Regions from separate parts of the Mycoplasma sp. P36-A1 genome, predicted to be linked through region 2. Evidence: a T-box and tRNA genes for the amino acid it is inferred to sense, from the RefSeq annotation. Region 2 holds a T-box; the other regions hold tRNA genes.

Region 1 (4,575 bases), 560 kb from region 2:
GCTCATAACAATATTGATTACAGGCAAATTATATTTTACCTGAGTTAAAATATCTTGGCAAACCATTGAAAAGCCACCATCACCATTTACTGTAACAACTTGTCTGCTTGGATAAGCTAATTTAGCCGCTATACCACCACAAACACCATAACCCATTGTTGCATATATACCAGAGGTAGTCCATAGCTGATTCGGCTTAAAATCAATGTTTCTAACACATTGTATACTTACGTTTCCAACATCACCAACAATAATAGCATCATCTTTTAATATATTAGCTAAATTAGCCATTATGTTTTCAGCAGTAACCTTTTCTAATTTAAGATTTGCTAAATCTTTAGTGTATTTATTCCAATAATCCATATTTATTTTACAAGCTTTAAGATATGCACTTTCAGTAACATTACCATCTAATTTATCAATAATACTTCTTAAAGTACTTTTAGCATCTGCATTAATACCAACATCAACTCTATGTCTTTTACCAACTATACTAGGCTTAATATCAATTTGAATAAACTTTTGATCTGGTCTAAACATAACTTGAGCAAAAGGGAAATCACTACCAACAAACATAATCAAATCAGCATGTGCGATTGCTTCAGTAGCTGGTTTCGTTCCTAACCTTCCAGATGCTTTTAAATAGTTTTCAAAATCATCACCAATAATATTTCTTGCTAAAGCAGTAGAAACAACAGGCATTTGCAACTTAGTTGAAAGCTCTTTTAGTTCATCTTTACAGCCCTTAGCACCTATACCATAAAATAATAGGGGCTGTTTAGCTTGTTTTAATAAATCAATAGCAGCATCAATATCAGATTCTTCAGCAATAGGATGCTTAATATTAAATTGTTTAGCAGAAGTAATATAAGTGTCATTAATATCAACAGTACCAAAATCAACAGGTATAGTTAAACAGGCAACACCATTATATTCATAAGCTGCTCTAATAGCATCTTCAACCATGTAAGGCATTTGCTGAGGATCCATAACAACTCTATTATAAACACTAACATCTCTTAGCATTGGATCTTCATTCATTTCTTGAAAGTAGTTAGTATTCATAAATTTAGAAGATACTTGTCCAATAATTGCTAAAACAGGAGTCTTATCATGCTTAGCATCATATAAACCATTTAATAGGTGAACAGCACCAGGTCCAGCAGAACCAAAACAAACACCAATTTTTTTTGTAAGTTTAGAATGGGCAGCAGCAGCAAGAGCTCCGACTTCCTCATGTCTAACTTGAATATATTCAATATTACTTTGATCGTTGTATAAAGCCTCCATAGTAGAATTGATAGATCCACCAGGTAAACCATAAATATGCTTAACTCCATAGTCGCTTAAAACATTAAGCATTGCTAAGGCAGAATTAATTTTTTTAAATTCCATAATTATTCCCTCTTTCTAATTATTTATATTCTTAATTTAAATTATAGAATTAGTAATAAATTTTATCAAAAATAATGCAATAATTCATTTTTTAAAAAAATAAAAAAAATAATAAAAATAGCCTTCAAATAGTTGACTTGCATAAACCTACATGATATTATATATAGGCGTTAGGAAATAAAATAACTCTTAGATAGGGGCCTGTAGCTCAGTTGGTTAGAGCACACGACTGATAATCGTGAGGTCGGAAGTTCGAGTCTTCTCAGGCCCACCATTTTATTTCTAACAAATAATAACATTTTAAAATGGGCCTGTAGCTCAGTTGGTTAGAGCACACGACTGATAATCGTGAGGTCGGAAGTTCGAGTCTTCTCAGGCCCACCATTTTAAATTTACATGGGGCCTTAGCTCAGCTGGGAGAGCACCTGCCTTGCACGCAGGGGGTCAGCGGTTCGATCCCGCTAGGCTCCACCATTTTATTTAAAGGATGATTATATGAAATTTTCATTTATACATAATAATATTAATGTCTTTGATTTAAATAAAAGTATTTCTTTTTACAAAAAGTCATTAAATATGGTAGAATCTTCAAGAGTAGAAGCAGAAGATGGATCATTTGTTCTAGTTTATATGAAACCAGAAGAAGGAACTAATCTAATTGAACTTACTTACTTAAGAGATCAAAATAAACCATATAATTTAGGTGATAATGAAATCCATATGGCATTTGAAGTTGATGATTATGCTAAGGCATATGAATTACACAAAGAAATGGATGTAATTGTATTTGAAAACACAGTAATGGGTTTATATTTCATTGCAGATCCTGATGGATACTGGATAGAAATATTGGAAAAAGGGCGTAACTAACCTTTAATATGGACGATTAGCTCAGTTGGGAGAGCATCTGCCTTACAAGCAGAGGGTCAGCGGTTCGAGCCCGTTATCGTCCACCATGCCGGCTTAGCTCAGTTGGTAGAGCAACTGACTTGTAATCAGTAGGTCGGGGGTTCAAGTCCTCTAGCCGGCACCATTGTCCTGTTAGCTCAGTTGGTAGAGCATCTGACTTTTAATCAGAGGGTCACAGGTTCGAATCCTGTACAGGACACCATTTTAAATTAAATATGCGGATGTGGCGGAACTGGCAGACGCGCTAGACTTAGGATCTAGTACTTCGGTGTGCAGGTTCGATTCCTGTCATCCGCACCATATATTTAATAGATAACACCTTTTACAGGTGTTTTTTTGTTGCCTCATTCTGATAGATAAATGTCACTATTTTAATATATGAGTTAGTATTGGATATAACAGAAATGTTGTATCCTTTTTTAATGCTTTATCGCTATACAATTAATTATTCTTGTATCATTATTTTAGTTTTTAATCTTTCAAATCTTCTAAAGCCACAAGATATTGTTTTTAACTTCTTGAATTTAGATATTGTACCTTCTATTATTCCATTATTATACTCAGCATCGAAACTATCTTTAATATATTCATAATACTTAATAAAGGTAGATATACAAGTTTTAATTTTATCTGAAGCTAATTTATTAGGCTGATCATTGTTTTCTTAAACATTTCCATATTATTGTATTTTAAAGAAAATAGTAAATCTTGATATATTTCATAATTATTTTTAAAGTCCTCATTATTCTCGATTAAATAATTTTGAATTGCTTTATTGTTTGTAAACTTACAATTAAAGGTACATGCTTAAACATCACTTCTGAAAGATTCTCCTTTAACTGTAATATAGGTTTCCAAAAATTTTTGAACTTATTTCTGTTTTTTTCATCTGCATTCATAATTGCAACTCTAGTTTTATTAAAGTCTCTAGTTAAATTCTGATAAATATGAAATCTATCTAATATTATTTTAGCATTAGTAAAGTCATTTTTAATGATTTCAATATAAGGTGTATACATATCAATTACAATATATTCAACATTATCAATAGCTTCTTTTGTATAGTAGCTAAAATAGTTCTCTAAGTAAGCTTTTTGCCTGTTTTCTACGATATCTAGTAGCTTTCTTTTTTCACCATCCATAATAACAAAGGACATATTGCCATCAGCATCTTTAGTAGATTTAAACTCATCAAAATGAAGTACTTTTGGTAAATAGGATTTAATAGTAGTAGATTTAGCAGCCTCTGCATAAGTATCTAATACTCTAAAAACAGAATGTGTAGATACATTATGATCTTTAGCAATATAAGTACAAGTAAGCATATTAGTTAATTTAAGAGCAATTAGATATTTAACCATATTAGAAATAGAACATCCAGGATTTGTTAGAGTATTAGCAGGAATAAAAGTTTTATTACATTCCATACATTTGTAACGAGTCTTAGTAAGTTTTAAATAAGCATCAAAACCAGAAACCATAGGTAATTTAATAAGAGATACTTTTTTATTATGTACATAAAATTTATTATGAACTTTATTACATTTAGGGCAAACATTATCATTAAAAAATAGAATTCCATAAAATACTTTAGAAATATTATCTTTAATTTTTTCATCTTGAAATTTATATATATTAATATTGGAATCATTAATTCCAATAATTTCTTTTAATTCTTTATTGTTTTTATTAATTATGTTATTATTAATCATGACATTTATCTCCTTAATTTATTTTAGTCGCTTAAATTATAACAAAGATAAATGTCTTTTTCTTTATATTAACAATTTAAGGGTGGAATAAGTATAACAACTAAATCAAAATATTCAATTTTGGTATGTATATTATTATTAGTAGTAGAGAATTATTTTTTATAGATTGGAGAAAGTTTAATGAAGATACAAGTAAAAAATGCAGTAAAAAAATATAGAGATATGTTGATTTTGAATAATATTAACCTTGAATTTGAAACTGGTAATGCTTATGGAATTATTGGAAAAAACGGTTCAGGAAAGACACAACTAATGAAGGCGATTTGTGGGCACACTAAATTAACTTCTGGACAAATAATACAAGATGGAATTATTATTAGGAATAGAAACAACTTCATTTTAAATGCAGGAATAATTGTTGATACACCAGGTTTTTAGGTGATGTATCATGCTTAAATAATTTAGAAAAAATTAGACTAATTAAAAATGAAACAACTTTAAATGAAATGTTGAACTTAAATGAATTATTCAATTTAACTCCATTTATAGAAAAGAAGTA
Region 2 (4,575 bases):
CTTTTATCATTGCAGTGGTTTGTTGCCATGGATAAATTATCACAAGCTGCAACAGATTATCAAAGTACATCTGATAAAATTAACTTTGTACCAGAACGTTTTGAAAAAACCTTCCTTCAATGGATGGAAAAAGTAGAGGATTGGACAATTTCTCGTCAATTATGGTGGGGACATAGAATACCTGCTTGGTACCACAATGAAACCAAAGAAGTTTATGTTGGAATCAACCCACCTCAAGATATAGAAAACTATTCACAAGATGAAGATGTCTTAGATACATGGTTTTCATCAGGACTTTGGCCATTTTCAACACTAGGTTGGCCAGAAAAAACACCAGATCTTGATAGATATTTTCCAACAAGTGTTTTAGTAACAGGTTATGATATTATCTTTTTCTGGGTATCAAGAATGATTTTCATGTCACATGAATTTCTTGATGATAAACCATTTGAAGATGTATTAATACATGGACTAGTAAGAGATTCAGAAGGTAGAAAAATGTCAAAATCATTAGGTAATGGTGTTGATCCAATGGACGTAATAGATAAATATGGTGCCGATTCACTTAGATTTTTCTTAACAACTAATTCATCACCAGGACAAGATTTAAGATATACAGAAGAAAAAGTTGAAGCAACAAAAAACTTCATAAATAAATTATGGAATGCAGCAAGATTTGTAATGATGAACATTGAAGATACAACAACAGATGTATTTGCAATAAGTGATTTATTACCAGCTGATAAATGGATCTTAAAAAGATTAAATGAAACAATTCAAGAAGTAACATTAAACATGGAAAAATATGAATTTACAATAGTAGGTAGCTCACTTTATAGTTTCATCTGGGACGATTATTGTTCATGGTATATTGAAATGTCTAAAGCAACAATGGAATTAGAAACAACAAAATCAGTACATAAATATGTACTAGAAGCAATTTTAAAAATGTTAAATCCATTTATGCCATTTGTAACAGAAGAAATATATACTGCATTAACAGGCGAAGAAACAATAGTAACAACAAATTATCCAGAAGAAAATAATGATTATAACTTTGATACTACAAGTGCTCAAGATGCAATGGAATTAATTACAATGTTTAGAGAAATTAGAAAAGAGTATGAAATAAAAAGAGCTATTAAGATTAACTATGAAATTGATAAAGACTTATCACAAGCTAATGAATACATTGAAAAAATGATAAACTTTACTAAAGGAATAAGTGATCAAGCTTCAAGAATAGAAACATATATTACAAAAGATGGAACAACAGTAGCAGTAGATTTAAGCATGGTAGAAGAAAAATCTAATGAAGAAGTAATAGCAGAATATCAAGTAGAACTTGAGCAACTAACAAAAGAAATATCAAGAGCAAAAGGAATGCTAAGCAATGAAAAATTCATTTCAAAAGCACCAGCTGCAAAAGTTGCTGAAGAAAAAGACAAGCTTGCTACTTATCAAGCTAAGTATGATAGTATTCAAGCAATTGTAGATCAACTTAAATAACTAAATAGATAGTTTACAAAGTAGTGAAATTTTGCTATAATGATAAAATAAAATACCAAGATGAAAGATAAGTAATTATCATATAGTTTTATAAGAGAACAGATGTTTGGTGAAAATCTGTAATTATATATAATGAAGCTCCTTTCTAGTATATTGTGAAAACAATACGTAAAACTGCGTTAAAGTTAAATTAAGAGCATTGAAGACAATGAATCAGGATGGTACCGCGAAGATATTTCGTTCCTGAATTTATTGTCTTTTTATATTATTTAAATACAGGAGGATATATATGAAATATCAAACAAGTGCTGAAATAAGAAAAATGTTTCTAGACTTTTTCAAAGAAAAGAATCATATGATAGAACCAGGAGCTCCTTTAATACCAAATAATGATCCATCATTACTTTGGATAAATTCAGGAGTAAGTGCATTAAAAAAATACTTTGATGGAAGTGTAACACTAGAAGTGCCTAGAATAGCAAATTCACAAAGATCATTAAGAACAAATGATATAGAAAATGTTGGTTTAACTGCAAGACATCATACAATGTTTGAAATGTTAGGTAATTTTTCAATAGGAGACTATTTTAAAAAAGAAGCAATCGCTTTTGCTTGGGAGTTTTTAACAAGTGAAAATTGGATTAATTTTGATATAGATAAATTATATGTAACAATATATACAGATGATGATGAAGCATATAAAATATGGCATGAAGAAATTGGTTTAGATGATTCAAGAATATTTAGATTAGAAGGAAACTTCTGGGAAATTGGAGCTGGACCATCAGGACCAAATTCGGAAATATTTTATGATAGAGGAATTGAATATGATCCAGAAAACATTGGAATAGAACTGCTTGCAAAAGATATGGACAATGATCGTTATATTGAAATATGGAATATCGTATTTTCACAATATAATGCAGTAGAAGGTGTTGATAGAAAAGACTATAAACAACTTCCACAAAAAAACATTGATACAGGAATGGGTCTAGAAAGATTAACTTCAATAGTACAACATGCTGAAACAAATTTTGAAACAGACTTGTTTATGCCAATAATAAAAGAAATTGAAATAATGTCAAATCAATCATATACAGGTGCTCACAAAAGAGCGTTTAAAGTAATTGCAGACCATATTAGAGCATTAACATTTGCTTTAGCAGATGGAGCAATGTTTTCAAATGAAGGTAGAGGATATGTCTTAAAAAGACTTTTAAGAAGAGCTTCTAGATTTGGTTTAGAACTTGGAATTAAAGATCCATTTTTATATAAATTAGTAGATGTTGTCACAACTACAATGGAAGATTACTATCCATATCTTAATGATAAAAAAGATTTAGTAAAAAAAGTAATTAAATTAGATGAAGAAAGATTTCAAAAAACACTATCTTCTGGATTGAAATTATATGAAGAAGTTAAACAAAATAGTAGTGATACAAAAATAATAAATGGTGAAGATGCTTTTAAATTATATGATACATATGGTTTTCCAATAGAATTAGTCTTAGAATTAAGTGAAGAATCATCATATGAAGTAGATATTGAAGGATTTAAAAAACATATGCTAAACCAACAAGAGATGGCAAGAGCAAGCTTTAAAGACTCTTCAAATATGAGTTCACAATCAGCTGATTTATTGGATTTTAAAAAACAATCAGACTTTATAGGATATTGTGCTAATAAAGTTCAATCAAAAATAATAGGATTGTTTCAAGATGGTGTATCAGTACAAGAATTAAAAGGTAGTGGAGAAATTATCTTTGATAAAACAGTGTTCTATGCTGAAAGTGGAGGACAAATATCAGATAAAGGAACAATAACAGTAGATAATAAAGTATTACAAGTTATCAAAGTTAGAAAAGCTCCTAATGGACAACATCTTCATTTAGTAGAAAAAGCAGATTTAAGTATTAATCAGGAATGTTTATTACAATTAGATATTGAATTTAGAAAATTAGTTCAAAGAAATCATACTGCTACACACTTATTACACCAAGCACTTAAAGATGTAGTTGGTAAACATGCAAATCAAGCAGGTTCATATGTAACTGAAGAATACTTAAGATTTGACTTTAGTCATTATGAAAAAATAAATAAAGAACAATTAACTGAAATTGAAAATATTGTTAACGAAGCTATATTTAGTGGAAGTAATGTTAGTATAGAAAGCATGAACATTCAAGATGCCAAAGATAAAGGTGCAATGGCTTTATTTTCAGATAAATACGATGATGAAGTTAGAGTAGTTGAAGTTGCAGGAATATCAATTGAGCTATGTGGAGGAACACATGTTTCATCAACAAGTGAAATAGGACTATTTAAAATAGAAAAAGAAGAATCAGTAGGTTCTGGAATAAGAAGAATAATTGCTAAAACATCAAAAGCAGCATATCAACTATTAAAAGATGAAGAAGATATATTGAATAATATAACTCATAAACTAGGTGAAAATGATTCTTTTAAAGCATTAAAAAAACTTGATAATTTATTACAAGAACAAAAACATAATAAACAAGAAATAACAATGTTAAAAGAACAGTTATTAAATGGAAATATGAACAATGATTCTTTAATTGAAAAAAACATAAATGGAATAAATTATATCATAAATAACTTAGCAACAGAGGATGTAAAAGACTTAAAAGCATATGTTGATAAAATTAAAAATGAAAAAGAAAACACTATTAGTGTAATATATTCTGATCTAGGTAAAAAACCATATGTTGTAGGTGTTACTAATGATTTAGTATTAAAAGGTAAGAAAGCTAAAGATATTGCACAAATAATTAACCAAGAATTCAATGGAAAAGGTGGCGGAAAGCCAGATATGGCTCAAGGCGGCGTATCAGAAAGCATAAATTGTGAGAAAATAATAGTTCTTTTTGAACAAATTTAGTTATTAATAGATATTTTATGTTAATTATAGTAAAATATTATTAGATAGGATGGTGGTAGTTTATGTCAAGCACAAATTACAAAGATGAACAAACAATGCTTTTTGATGCTTCTGAAATACAAGACCAAAGAGTTCGTAGTATTTTAGAACACGTAGTAAAAGCATTA
Region 3 (4,575 bases), 220 kb from region 2:
AATGGTGGTCTCCATATTCATGTGCAGCTGGCAGTAATTCATCAATACTAATATAAACCATTATTCCTGCTATCACACAAAATACTACTCCAAGTAGTCCATCATTTAAAAATGGCATTAATAAAAAGTATGCTATGATTGCACCTACTGGTTCAGCAAGACCTGATAAAAATGAAAATTTAAATGCTTTCTTTTTATCTTTTGTAGCATAATAAATTGGTACTGAAGCTGCTATTCCTTCTGGTATATTATGGATTGCTACTGCTATGGCAATACTTATACCAAGTTGAGGATCTGATAGTCCTGCAACAAAGGTTGCAATACCTTCAGGAAAATTATGAATTGCTATGGCAATTGCTGACATCATCCCTACTCTCATCAACTTCTTTTCTTTTGTGTTTATAGCACAATGCGCTCCAATGGCTTTTTCAATTTCTTGGGCACTCATTTGTGCATTACTACTACTTTGATACATTTCATATTCTTGTGGACTTACAAGCTCATGTGGGTTTGTTTCATTTGGAACTAGAAAATCTATTAAAGCTGCTATGGCAATACCGCCAAAAAAGGCTAAAACTCCAAATAACTCACCTTGTTTACCATCAAAAAATTCTACTAAATTTTTAACACCTTCTGGTAATATCTCAACAAATGATACATAAACCATTACACCTGCAGAAAAACCTAAAGATGCAGCTAAAAACTTCATGTTAGTAGTTTTAGCTCTTAATGCTATTAATGAGCCAATACCGGTTGCTAAACCGGCAAACATTGTCATTAAAAATGCTTGTATAACTACATGAGTTTCAAACATTTAATCTCCCCCTTTTTTCTAATGATTATGCACTCCATGACTAAAGAGTACTAAAGCTAAACCCATTACTATCATTCCTGCTATTACTCCATATACAACTTTATGTCTATCACCATATTTGTTTGCTGTTGGTAATAGTTCATCAAATGCAATATATATCATCATCCCACTGACTAAAGCAAAGATAAATCCTAATATATTATCAGTTAAATATGGTTTTAGAAAAACATGTGTTAACACTGCTCCTAGACCTGTTGCTAATGCAGACAGTGTAGTTATGCCTAAAGCCTTTAGTGGCTTTTTACTTGCATAGTATATTGGTAAAGCAATAGCTATTCCTACTGGAAAATTATGTATAGCAACACTCATCATTAAAGCAATTCCAGTATCAAATTCACTAATAAACGATAAATAAACAGCTGAACCCTCTAATAAATTATGGACTGCAATTGTAACTGCTGTTATAACTCCTAATCGTAAAATATGTGAATTATCATCATTTTCGTTATTACTATTTATATGAGCATGTTCATGTGAATGTGGTAAATATCTATCAAGTAAGTGTGCTATGATTACACCACAAAGCAAGGCAAACATAGCCATAACTCCACCAAATGATGATCCTAATGAATCACTTAGGTGTTCTATACCATGTGGTAAGACTTCCATTAAACTTGCATAAATCATTATTCCCGCACTAAATCCTAAAGATAAATGCGTATAGCTTTTTAATTTATCTTTAAATAGTAAACTGAACAATGCTCCAACGATCATTGCACAACCTGCTAATGTTGAATAAATTAAACCATATATTTCATTACTCATTAAATCACCTCAATCTTATTTATAATAATTATAACCTAGACTATATGGAAATACTACTATTATTTTATTAAAATGACATCTTTTATACAAGTAAGATGAAACTTTATCATAAAAATAAAAAAACATCTCTAAGAGATGTCATTTGTTACATGGTGGCTTCGGACGGAATCGAACCGCCGACACGAGGATTTTCAATCCTCTGCTCTACCGACTGAGCTACGAAGCCAATGGCGGTCCAGACGGGACTCGAACCCGCGATCTCCGCTGTGACAGAGCGGCATGTTAACCACTACACCACTGGACCATTGGTTGCGGGGACAGGATTTGAACCTGCGACCTTCGGATTATGAGCCCGACGAGCTACCGAACTGCTCCACCCCGCGATGTATAAATATTCAATTTTTTAATAAAACTTAATGGCGGAGGAAGAGGGATTCGAACCCCCGCGACCTTTAACAGCCCTGTCGGTTTTCAAGACCGATCCCTTCAGCCAGGCTTGGGTATTCCTCCGTATTAAAATTGGTAGCGGGAGAGGGACTTGAACCCCCGACCTTTCGGGTATGAACCGAACGCTCTAGCCAACTAAGCTACCCCGCCAACTCTTGTATTTTATTAAATGGTGGAGCCTAGCGGGATCGAACCGCTGACCCCCTGCGTGCAAGGCAGGTGCTCTCCCATCTGAGCTAAGGCCCCATTTAAATGGTCGGGAAGACAGGATTCGAACCTGCGACCCCCTGGTCCCAAACCAGGTGCACTACCAAGCTGTGCTACTTCCCGACATATCTTATGTTATTTAAAAATGGCGCGCCAGGCAGGAATCGAACCCACAACCTCCTGATCCGTAGTCAGGCACTCTATCCAGTTGAGCTACTGGCGCATTTATTTGTTCTGTAACTTAAGACTAATATATTATAGCATAGTAAAATACTGTTTGCAATTATTAATGTTACAAATCGAATAGTTTTTTGTTATAACGGTGTTAATTAATGGTATATAATTATTATCGATTATAATAGTATTATTTTATGAGTGTAAGTATATAATTCAATTAAATATTCTTATAAACTTTGACTAATATTACTATTAAAAATTGGTATGTATCATATAATTAAGTGATTTATATTGATTAATTTCTCGACATTAATAAGTTATCTTTTTCATACAACTCAATAATTAACATTTTTAACATACTTTGTATTATTATTTTAAATAGTATTAAAATGACTCTTATTCAATTTTTAGTATCGATAGCATAGTAACTGATTTTACTGTTGTTTCAAACTAAACTTTTGATTTTATATTTTAAATTAAATTATTTATAATATATAGAATTGCGCTGTTTATATATTTATCTTTTATGCTTATCAAATCACTTTTTTATAGATGGTTATTAAAACTTAAAAAACAATATTAACAGTATAGTCAATATTTGTCCATGTCTTAATTTGTAATTTAATGTTTGTTGAAGAATTTATTGGTTATTATAATAAGGACAATGTCTTTTTACTTTTTATTAACATTATGTGCAATTCAATTTTATTTACAAACCAAAAAAAGCCTTTAATAGGCTTTAGTTTTTATAATGGTGGCTTCGGACGGAATCGAACCGCCGACACGAGGATTTTCAATCCTCTGCTCTACCGACTGAGCTACGAAGCCAATGGCGGTCCAGACGGGACTCGAACCCGCGATCTCCGCTGTGACAGAGCGGCATGTTAACCACTACACCACTGGACCATTGGTTGCGGGGACAGGATTTGAACCTGCGACCTTCGGATTATGAGCCCGACGAGCTACCGAACTGCTCCACCCCGCGATGTCTTTTATTCTGTTTTTCTTTTAAATTAAATGGCGGAGGAAGAGGGATTCGAACCCCCGCGACCTTTAACAGCCCTGTCGGTTTTCAAGACCGATCCCTTCAGCCAGGCTTGGGTATTCCTCCGGATTTAAAATGATGGTGGACCTAGCAGGACTCGAACCTGCGACCTACCGGTTATGAGCCAGTAGCTCTAACCAACTGAGCTATAGGTCCATCAATTTATTTAATTTAAAAATTGGTAGCGGGAGAGGGACTTGAACCCCCGACCTTTCGGGTATGAACCGAACGCTCTAGCCAACTAAGCTACCCCGCCGTGTTTCTAATAATATTAATGGTGGAGCCTAGCGGGATCGAACCGCTGACCCCCTGCGTGCAAGGCAGGTGCTCTCCCAGCTGAGCTAAGGCCCCATGTTATTTTTAAAAATGGTCGGGAAGACAGGATTCGAACCTGCGACCCCCTGGTCCCAAACCAGGTGCACTACCAAGCTGTGCTACTTCCCGTTAATTAAGATTTTAATTAACTTGCTTAGAAATTATAACATATTTTTTAATTAAAAATCAATACTTTTTAAAGATATTTTTTTGATTAATTTTTTGTTATTGCAACCAACAAACTCTATTATACACGATAGTTTTTTCATGTCAACAATATTTATGATAAAACTTAAAATTATTGATATATTAGGTGTTTTATACAGCTTCTATTAAATATTTTTATGTTTATATATTGATTAAAATATAAATGAAGCTATAAAAATAGCTTCATTATTTATGTGTTATTCTTTATTTTTTGAATCTAATCCTTCTAACAATTTTCCTAAGTCATTATCTTCATATGAAGTAGTATTTTTTGTTTGAGCTGCTTTTTCATTTTCTTCTAGTTTATTATTAATGTTACTCATTAAATGTTCACTTGTATCTGCTAATTCTTTATCATCACTTTTAGATTCGTTATTCTTTTCTTCTTTTTTTATTTTCTTAATTTCTTCTACTACTGTTTTGATATCAAAATTGGTATTTTCTAACTCTTCTATTTGTGTTTCTTCTTCTTTTACTTTTAATGGTTTTATTATTGTTAATGCAGGATGACTAAATGCTCCATCTGCATAATCTTCAC

Evidence for each region. The T-box of region 2 lies ahead of alaS (alanine--tRNA ligase). A T-box ahead of a tRNA ligase gene usually reads a tRNA of that ligase, here a tRNA-Ala.
Region 1: it encodes a tRNA-Ala, which carries the amino acid that the T-box ahead of alaS (alanine--tRNA ligase) is inferred to sense. The anticodon was not compared.
Region 3: it encodes a tRNA-Ala, which carries the amino acid that the T-box ahead of alaS (alanine--tRNA ligase) is inferred to sense. The anticodon was not compared.

What each region holds. Positions count from the first base shown of each region.
Region 1 is NZ_CP168083.1:566,566-571,140, forward strand. Features, by position in the region: gene spxB (pyruvate oxidase) at 1-1,395, opposite strand, end outside; tRNA gene ACD762_RS02530 (tRNA-Ile) at 1,593-1,669, shown strand; tRNA gene ACD762_RS02535 (tRNA-Ile) at 1,703-1,779, shown strand; tRNA gene ACD762_RS02540 (tRNA-Ala) at 1,794-1,869, shown strand; gene ACD762_RS02545 (VOC family protein) at 1,891-2,265, shown strand; tRNA gene ACD762_RS02550 (tRNA-Val) at 2,276-2,351, shown strand; tRNA gene ACD762_RS02555 (tRNA-Thr) at 2,353-2,428, shown strand; tRNA gene ACD762_RS02560 (tRNA-Lys) at 2,431-2,506, shown strand; tRNA gene ACD762_RS02565 (tRNA-Leu) at 2,522-2,604, shown strand; gene ACD762_RS02570 (transposase) at 2,750-2,944, opposite strand; gene ACD762_RS02575 (ISL3 family transposase) at 3,057-4,016, opposite strand; gene ACD762_RS02580 (ATP-binding cassette domain-containing protein) at 4,197-4,454, shown strand; gene ACD762_RS02585 (ATP-binding cassette domain-containing protein) at 4,496-4,575, shown strand, end outside.
Region 2 is NZ_CP168083.1:1,124,889-1,129,463, reverse strand. Features, by position in the region: gene ACD762_RS05395 (valine--tRNA ligase) at 1-1,509, shown strand, start outside; T-box leader at 1,558-1,757, shown strand; gene alaS (alanine--tRNA ligase) at 1,799-4,408, shown strand; gene ACD762_RS05385 (IreB family regulatory phosphoprotein) at 4,471-4,575, shown strand, end outside.
Region 3 is NZ_CP168083.1:1,341,031-1,345,605, forward strand. Features, by position in the region: gene zupT (zinc transporter ZupT) at 1-814, opposite strand, end outside; gene ACD762_RS06480 (ZIP family metal transporter) at 833-1,639, opposite strand; tRNA gene ACD762_RS06485 (tRNA-Phe) at 1,790-1,865, opposite strand; tRNA gene ACD762_RS06490 (tRNA-Asp) at 1,868-1,943, opposite strand; tRNA gene ACD762_RS06495 (tRNA-Met) at 1,946-2,022, opposite strand; tRNA gene ACD762_RS06500 (tRNA-Ser) at 2,057-2,149, opposite strand; tRNA gene ACD762_RS06505 (tRNA-Met) at 2,160-2,236, opposite strand; tRNA gene ACD762_RS06510 (tRNA-Ala) at 2,257-2,332, opposite strand; tRNA gene ACD762_RS06515 (tRNA-Pro) at 2,340-2,416, opposite strand; tRNA gene ACD762_RS06520 (tRNA-Arg) at 2,440-2,516, opposite strand; tRNA gene ACD762_RS06525 (tRNA-Phe) at 3,223-3,298, opposite strand; tRNA gene ACD762_RS06530 (tRNA-Asp) at 3,301-3,376, opposite strand; tRNA gene ACD762_RS06535 (tRNA-Met) at 3,379-3,455, opposite strand; tRNA gene ACD762_RS06540 (tRNA-Ser) at 3,489-3,581, opposite strand; tRNA gene ACD762_RS06545 (tRNA-Ile) at 3,595-3,671, opposite strand; tRNA gene ACD762_RS06550 (tRNA-Met) at 3,695-3,771, opposite strand; tRNA gene ACD762_RS06555 (tRNA-Ala) at 3,791-3,866, opposite strand; tRNA gene ACD762_RS06560 (tRNA-Pro) at 3,883-3,959, opposite strand; gene ACD762_RS06565 (leucine-rich repeat domain-containing protein) at 4,235-4,575, opposite strand, start outside.